DNA from 2 places in the Streptomyces sp. NPDC002619 genome. Region 1 is predicted to be linked to the other one. Evidence: predicted binding sites of a transcription regulator. Region 1 holds the regulator's gene; the other holds the start of a gene.

Evidence for each region. The regulator HspR, encoded in region 1, represses chaperone genes until heat shock. The targets are predictions, from matches to a motif close to TTGAGNNNNNNNNNCTCAA.
Region 2: lon (endopeptidase La) is a predicted target of HspR. The motif match lies at 1,683-1,701, and genes of this name have one in related genera.

What each region holds. Positions count from the first base shown of each region.
Region 1 covers NZ_JBIAQV010000002.1:241,571-244,979, reverse strand. The annotation lists gene dnaJ (molecular chaperone DnaJ) at 1-1,084, shown strand, start outside; gene ACFYXB_RS05230 (heat shock protein transcriptional repressor HspR) at 1,090-1,542, shown strand; gene ACFYXB_RS05225 (PA14 domain-containing protein) at 1,597-3,282, opposite strand.
Region 2 covers NZ_JBIAQV010000008.1:179,019-182,427, reverse strand. The annotation lists gene ACFYXB_RS16450 (spermidine synthase) at 1-563, opposite strand, end outside; gene ACFYXB_RS16445 (rhomboid-like protein) at 786-1,586, shown strand; gene lon (endopeptidase La) at 1,724-3,409, shown strand, end outside.

The DNA of each region.
Region 1 (3,409 bases):
CGCCCGCGAGTTCCACCCGGACGCCAACAAGGGCAACGCCAAGGCCGAGGAGCGCTTCAAGGAGATCTCCGAGGCGAACGACATACTCGGCGACCCCAAGAAGCGCAAGGAGTACGACGAGGCACGCGCCCTCTTCGGCAACGGCGGGTTCCGCCCGGGGCCGGGCGCGGGCGGCGGCAACTTCAACTTCGACCTGGGCGACCTCTTCGGAGGCGGCGGCTCGGGCGGGGGCGCCCAGAGCGGCGGCTTCGGCGGCGGGTTCGGTGACGTCCTGGGGGGCCTGTTCAACCGGGGCGGCACGGCGGGCACGCGTACGCAGCCCAAGCGCGGCCAGGACATCGAGTCCGAGGTCACGCTGAGCTTCACGGAGGCCATCGAGGGCGCCACGGTGCCGCTGCGGATGTCCTCGCAGGCCCCGTGCAAGGCCTGCTCCGGCACCGGCGACAAGAACGGCACACCGCGCGTGTGCCCGACCTGCGTCGGCACCGGCCAGGTGGCCCGGGGTTCGGGCGGCGGCTTCTCGCTGACCGACCCGTGCCCCGACTGCAAGGGGCGCGGGCTGATCGCCGAGCACCCCTGCATGGAGTGCAAGGGCAGCGGCCGTGCCAAGTCGTCCCGGACCATGCAGGTCCGCATCCCCGCGGGGGTGACGGACGGTCAGCGGATCCGGCTGCGCGGCAAGGGCGCTCCGGGCGAGCGAGGCGGTCCGGCGGGCGATCTGTACGTCGTCGTGCACGTCGGCGAGCACCCGGTGTTCGGGCGCAAGGGCGACAACCTGACGGTGACGGTGCCGGTGACGTTCGCGGAGGCGGCCCTCGGCGGTGAGGTCCGGGTCCCGACGCTCGGCGGCCCCGCCGTCACCCTGAAGCTGCCCCCGGGCACGCCCAACGGCCGCACCATGCGGGCGCGGGGCAAGGGCGCGGTCCGCAAGGACGGCACTCGCGGCGACCTGTTGGTCACCGTCGAGGTGAGTGTTCCGAAGGACTTGTCGGGGAAGGCTCGTGACGCGCTCGAGGCGTATCGCGAGGCGACCACGGGCGAGGATCCGCGTTCTGAGCTGTTCGAGGCCGCGAAGGGAGCTTGAGAGTGATGGACGGCCGTCGGCGTAACCCGTACGAAATGACCGAGGAGACCCCGGTCTACGTCATCTCGGTGGCGGCCCAGCTCTCCGGTCTGCACCCGCAGACGCTGCGTCAGTACGACCGCCTGGGCCTGGTCTCCCCGGACCGCACCGCGGGCCGGGGCCGGCGCTACTCGGCCCGCGACATCGAACTGCTCCGCCAGGTGCAGGCGTTGTCGCAGGACGAGGGCATCAACCTGGCCGGAATCAAGCGCATCATCGAACTGGAGAACCAGGTCGCCGCGCTGCAGTCCCGCGTGGCGGAACTGCAGTCGGCCCTGGACGGCGCCGCGGCGGCGATGCAACAGCGCGAGGCCGCGGTGCACGCCTCCTACCGGCGCGACCTGGTGCCGTACCAGGAGGTCCAGCAGACCAGCGCGCTGGTGGTGTGGCGGCCGAAGCGGCAGCAGCAGTCCGACTGACGGCACCGGCGAAGGAGCCGGGAGGTTTCACGACCTCCCGGCTCCTTCGCGTGCTCACGGCGCCAGGACCACGTAGTCGGCGCCGGGCGCCGACTCGGTGCCGTCCGCGTACACGGCCGTCACCCAGTAGTAGTGGGTGGTGCCCTTGGTGGCGGTGGTGTCCTCGTACGACTCCTGCGAGGTGGCCGCCAGCTTCTCGTACGCCGCGGTGTCGGGGTTCCAGCGGTAGACCTGGTAGCCGGTGGCGTCGGTCACCGCGTTCCAGGACAGCGCGGCGGGCGCCGCGCCCTCCCCGCCGACGAACGCCGTCAGCTCGATCGGTGAACCCTCGGGCGTGGCCACGCCGGGCGTGGTGTCGAGCTCGGTGGCGGTCACGACCTCGGGCGCGCGCGTCCACTCGTAGTGGGAGTTCCAGTCGTCGTCGACGGCATCGACGAAGAAGCACCGGTCCTCGCCGTCCGGCAGGGTGCGGTACGCGTACGAGGTGGTCTCGGTCCACAGCCACTCGACCTCGTGGACGGAGCAGACCTTCTCCTCGTCGTCGCCCAGGATCTCGCCCGCGTAGACGACGTACCGCGCCAGGTCGGGCGTCTGATTGGCGTCCCAGTGCAGGGCGAAGCCGTACTCGGTCGGGGTAGCGGTCAACCCGGTGACGGCGGACGGCGGGGTGAGGTCGTAGCGCTTGGCGCTGAGGGCGGCCGGCGCCGACTCGTTGCCCGCCGCGTCGAGGGCCGTCACGCGGTAGTACGAGGTGGCGCCCTCGACGGCCGAGGTGTCCAGGTAGGACGTCTGGTCCGTGCTGCCGACCTTGGTGTAGGCGCCGTTCGCGCTCGTCGCCCGGTAGACCCGGTAGGACACCGCGTCCGTGACCCGGTCCCAGGCGATCCGCAGCCCGCCCGTCCCGGAGTCGGCGGTCAGCCCGCCGGGCGCGGCGGTCGGCGTCCGGTCGGCGGTGGTGACGCCCTGGTCCGCCGTGCCGGCCGACGTGTTGCCCGCCTTGTCGTAGGCGCGGACCTCGTAGTAGTAGGTCTCACCGGTCTTCGGCAGGGAGGAGTCGACGTACGACGTGGAGGTGGTCGTGCGGAGCGGCGTGCTGCCGAACGACGTGCCTTTCAGACGCCGGTAGACCCGATACCCGGCGAGGTCCATCTCCTTGTTCTTGGCCCAGGTGAGCTTGGCCGCACCCGTCGTCTTGTCGTAGGTCACCGAAGTCCCGGTCGGGGTGAGGGGTTTGACCTTGTCGACGGTGGCGGAGGTGCGGGGCAGGTACGCGAACGAGACGTTGGCCGTGCCGGTCCAGTTGACGTAGTCGACGCGGAGGCTGTGCTTGCCGGAGGGGATGGTGACGTTGACGGTCTTGGAGACCGTCGACGACACGTTCTTCCACAGGTCGACCTTGCGGACGCCGTCCAGGTACACCCGGATGCCGTCCTGGGTGGTGACAGGCAGGGCGAAGGGGCCGCCCGAGCCGAAGTCGCGGGTCACGGTCCAGCGGACGCTGAAGTTGTCCTTGGGCAGGCCGGTGGCGGGGGCGCCGGTGCGCCAGTTCTCGCTGATCGTGGAGTCGCAGTCCGTCTTCTTCGGGGTGCCGGAGAAGGTGGTGTTCGCGAAGAACTGGCGTTTGTAGACCGGCGAGGTGCAGCTCGTGGCGGCGGAGGCGGGGACGGTGACCGCGCTCAGCAGGGCGCCGGTGGCGGAGAGCACGGCGGCCGTGGCCACCGCGCGTCTGGCTGGGTTCATTCGGTCCTCTGGTCGAGTCGGGGGCGGCGCACATGGCAGCCGCCGATCATGACTCGCGGGGGAGGGAGTTGGTTGTACGAATCTTTGCCTTCCTTTGGGCTTCCTGGTGGGGCGGGAACGCCTGGGG
Region 2 (3,409 bases), on a different contig from region 1:
CACACCGCCAGCACCCCTCCTGGCCTCAACACCCTTGCACAGCCTGCCAGTCCGGCCGGTGAGTACAGTCCGCCGTTGCCCTCCGTGACCGTCCAGCCGGGGCCGTTGTCGATGTCCAGGCACAGGGCGTCGAACGTGGCGGAAGTCTCATTGACGTACGCCACCAGATCCGTCTCCAGGATTTCCGTGCGCGCATCGGCGAGGGCGTCGGCGGACAGTTCGGACAGCGGGCCGCAGCGGTGCCAGCCGATGACGGCCGGCTCCCGCTCGACGACGGTGATCCGGCCCCAGCGGTCGTCCGCGGCGGCGTGTGCGAGCGAAAACCCGACGCCCAGGCCGCCGATCAGCACGTCAGGGCGCGGCTGCCCGTCCACCGGCCGCCGATTCAGCGCCTCGTACGCGGCGTCGACGAGCAGCCGTTCCGAGCGGCCGTCGGAGGTGTCCATCAGGAAGCAGCCGTTCGCGATGATCTGCAGCAACCGTCCGTGCCGGCGCAGGACCACCTCGCCGTACGGGCCCTCGCGACGGTCCAGGACTACGGGGTAGTCGTACGCGGCGGTCATGCGCCCATCCTGCACGAACTGGCCGCCACGGCCACGGGAATTACGGATGGCGGGCAGGCGCACGGCAGTTCACCCGCACGGGGAGGCGGCTCCGGCGGGAACACCCGGGTGGAGTGCGCGGTTCCTCCGAACATCGTGTGAATCGGGTTCCGTGTGGCGTCGGTCATGGACAGGGGCTGCCGGGGCGCCAAATGTGGGGCGGAACGGAAGGAGCGCGTCAGCGTGGAACGAACCGCGAGGACTGCAGCGGCGTCGGCCTCGGCGACGCCCCTTCCCGAGACGATCGACGGCGTCGAGACCGCCGACCTGCTGGACGTGATGCCGCGCCAGCGGGGAACGGGGACACCCACCGTCCCGGGACCGGCCCGCCCAGCGGTCCCGCGGGTCCTTCGGGCCGTACGGCTCCGGCGGCTGTTCCCCACCCCCACCGGTACGCCCTTCACCTTCGGGTACGCCGCTCTGCTCGCCCTCGTCTCGCTCCTCGCCGAGCAGACGGACCCGTCCCTCGTACGCGCCCTCCAGCAGGCCTCCAGTACCGATGTCGCCCACCTCGTACAGACCCCCGCGCTGGTGCTGCTCGCGAGCGCGCTGTGGATCGCGGGCGGGCTCGTGTCGCCGTACACCCTGGGCTTTCTGCTCGTACTCACCGCGCTGGAGCGGCGGATAGGCGGTGCCCGTACGGCCGTGGTCTTCCTGCTCGGCCACGTCCTGGCCACCCTCGCGACCGAGGTGCCCGTGGGGCTCGCGGTCCTCGTCGGCCATCTGCCCGACAGCTCGCTGCACCGGCTCGACTACGGCATCAGCTTCGGCGTGGCCGCGGCCGCCGGCGCTCTGGCCGGGCTGCTCGCCCCCTGGTTGCGCTGGCCTCTGCTGATCCTGTTCGGTGCCACGCTCGCCGATGCCCTGGTCGCGTTCGCCGACCCGATGACCGCCTGGGGTCATCTGATCGCGCTGTGCATCGGCATCGCGGCCTGGCCGCTGGTCCGACGGTGGCAGCGCGAGCCCGCCATGGCCATCAGCTGACCTGGCTCCCCGCCTCTTTCCGCAGGCCAGGACCGGTAGTCGCGCAGATCGCTCACAGCGAACGCGGCGCGGGGAACATTCTGCGCCGTCCGATCATTGAGTCGACGTAACTCAACTTGACTGCCGAAGGGGAGATCATGGCTTCGACGTCCACACCGCTCACCCTGCCTGTGCTGCCGCTCGACGACGAGGTCGTGCTGCCCGGGATGGTGGTGCCGCTGGACCTGAACGATCCCGATGTCCGCGCCGCGGTGGAGGCCGCCCAGGCCGCCGCCCGCTCCGAGCCCGGGAAGCCCAGGGTTCTTCTGGTGCCGCGCATCGACGGGTCGTACCCGAGCACCGGTGTGCTCGGCACCGTCGAGCAGGTCGGCCGGCTGGCCGACGGTGACCCGGGCGCGCTGATCCGCGGCCGCGGCCGTGTGCAGATCGGCGCCGGGACCACCGGCCCGGGTGCCGCGCTGTGGGTCGAGGGGACCCGCATCGACGAGAGCGTGCCCGAGCCGCTGCCCGGTCACGTGACCGAACTTGTCAAGGAGTACAAGGCCCTCGCCACCGCCTGGCTGCGCAAGCGCGGCGCCTGGCAGGTCGTGGACCGGGTACAGGCCATCGACGATGTGTCCGCCCTTGCCGACAATTCCGGTTACTCACCGTTCCTGACCACCGAACAGAAGGTGGAACTGCTGGAGACCGCCGACCCGGTGGCCCGGCTGAAGCTCGCCACGCAGCAGCTGCGCGACCACCTCGCGGAGCAGGACGTGGCCGAGACCATTGCCAAGGACGTCCAGGACGGCGTCGACAAGCAGCAGCGCGAGTTCCTGCTCCGCCGCCAGCTGGAGGCCGTCCGCAAGGAACTGCGCGAGCTGAACGGCGAGAAGGACGGCGAGGAGTCCGACGACTACCGCGCCCGCGTGGAGTCCGCCGACCTGCCCGAGAAGGTCCGTGAGGCCGCTCTCAAGGAGGTCGACAAGCTGGAGCGGTCGAGCGACCAGTCGCCCGAGGGCTCCTGGATCCGTACCTGGCTCGACACCATCCTCGAACTGCCGTGGAACGAGCGGACCGAGGACGCGTACGACATCCAGGGCGCCAAGGCGGTCCTCGATGCCGAACACGCGGGCCTGGAGGACGTGAAGGAGCGGATCACCGAGTACCTGGCGGTGCGCAAGCGCCGCAGCGACCGCGGCCTGGGTGTCATCGGCGGGCGGCGCGGCGGTGCCGTGCTCGCGCTCGTCGGCCCGCCCGGCGTCGGCAAGACGTCGCTCGGCGAGTCCGTCGCCCACGCGATGGGGCGGAAGTTCGTCCGTGTCGCCCTCGGCGGCGTCCGTGACGAGGCGGAGATCCGTGGCCACCGGCGTACGTACGTCGGCGCGCTGCCGGGCCGTATCGTCCGCGCGATCAAGGAGGCCGGTTCGATGAACCCGGTCGTCCTGCTCGACGAGATCGACAAGGTGGGATCCGACTTCCGGGGCGACCCGGCGGCGGCCCTCCTGGAGGTCCTCGACCCGGCCCAGAACCACACCTTCCGGGACCACTACCTGGAGGTCGAACTGGACCTGTCGGACGTCGTCTTCCTGGCGACGGCCAACGTCCTGGAGGCCATCCCGGAGGCCCTGCTCGACCGTATGGAGCTGGTCCGCCTGGACGGCTACACCGAGGACGAGAAGGTCGTCATCGCCCGTGACCACCTGCTTCCGCGCCAGCTGGAGCGGGCGGGCCTGGGCAAGGACGAGGTCACCCTGGACGAGAGCGCGCTGCGCAAGCTGGCCGGCGAGTACACGCGCGAGGCGGGTGTCCGTACGCTCGAGCGCTCGATCGCCCGGCTGCTG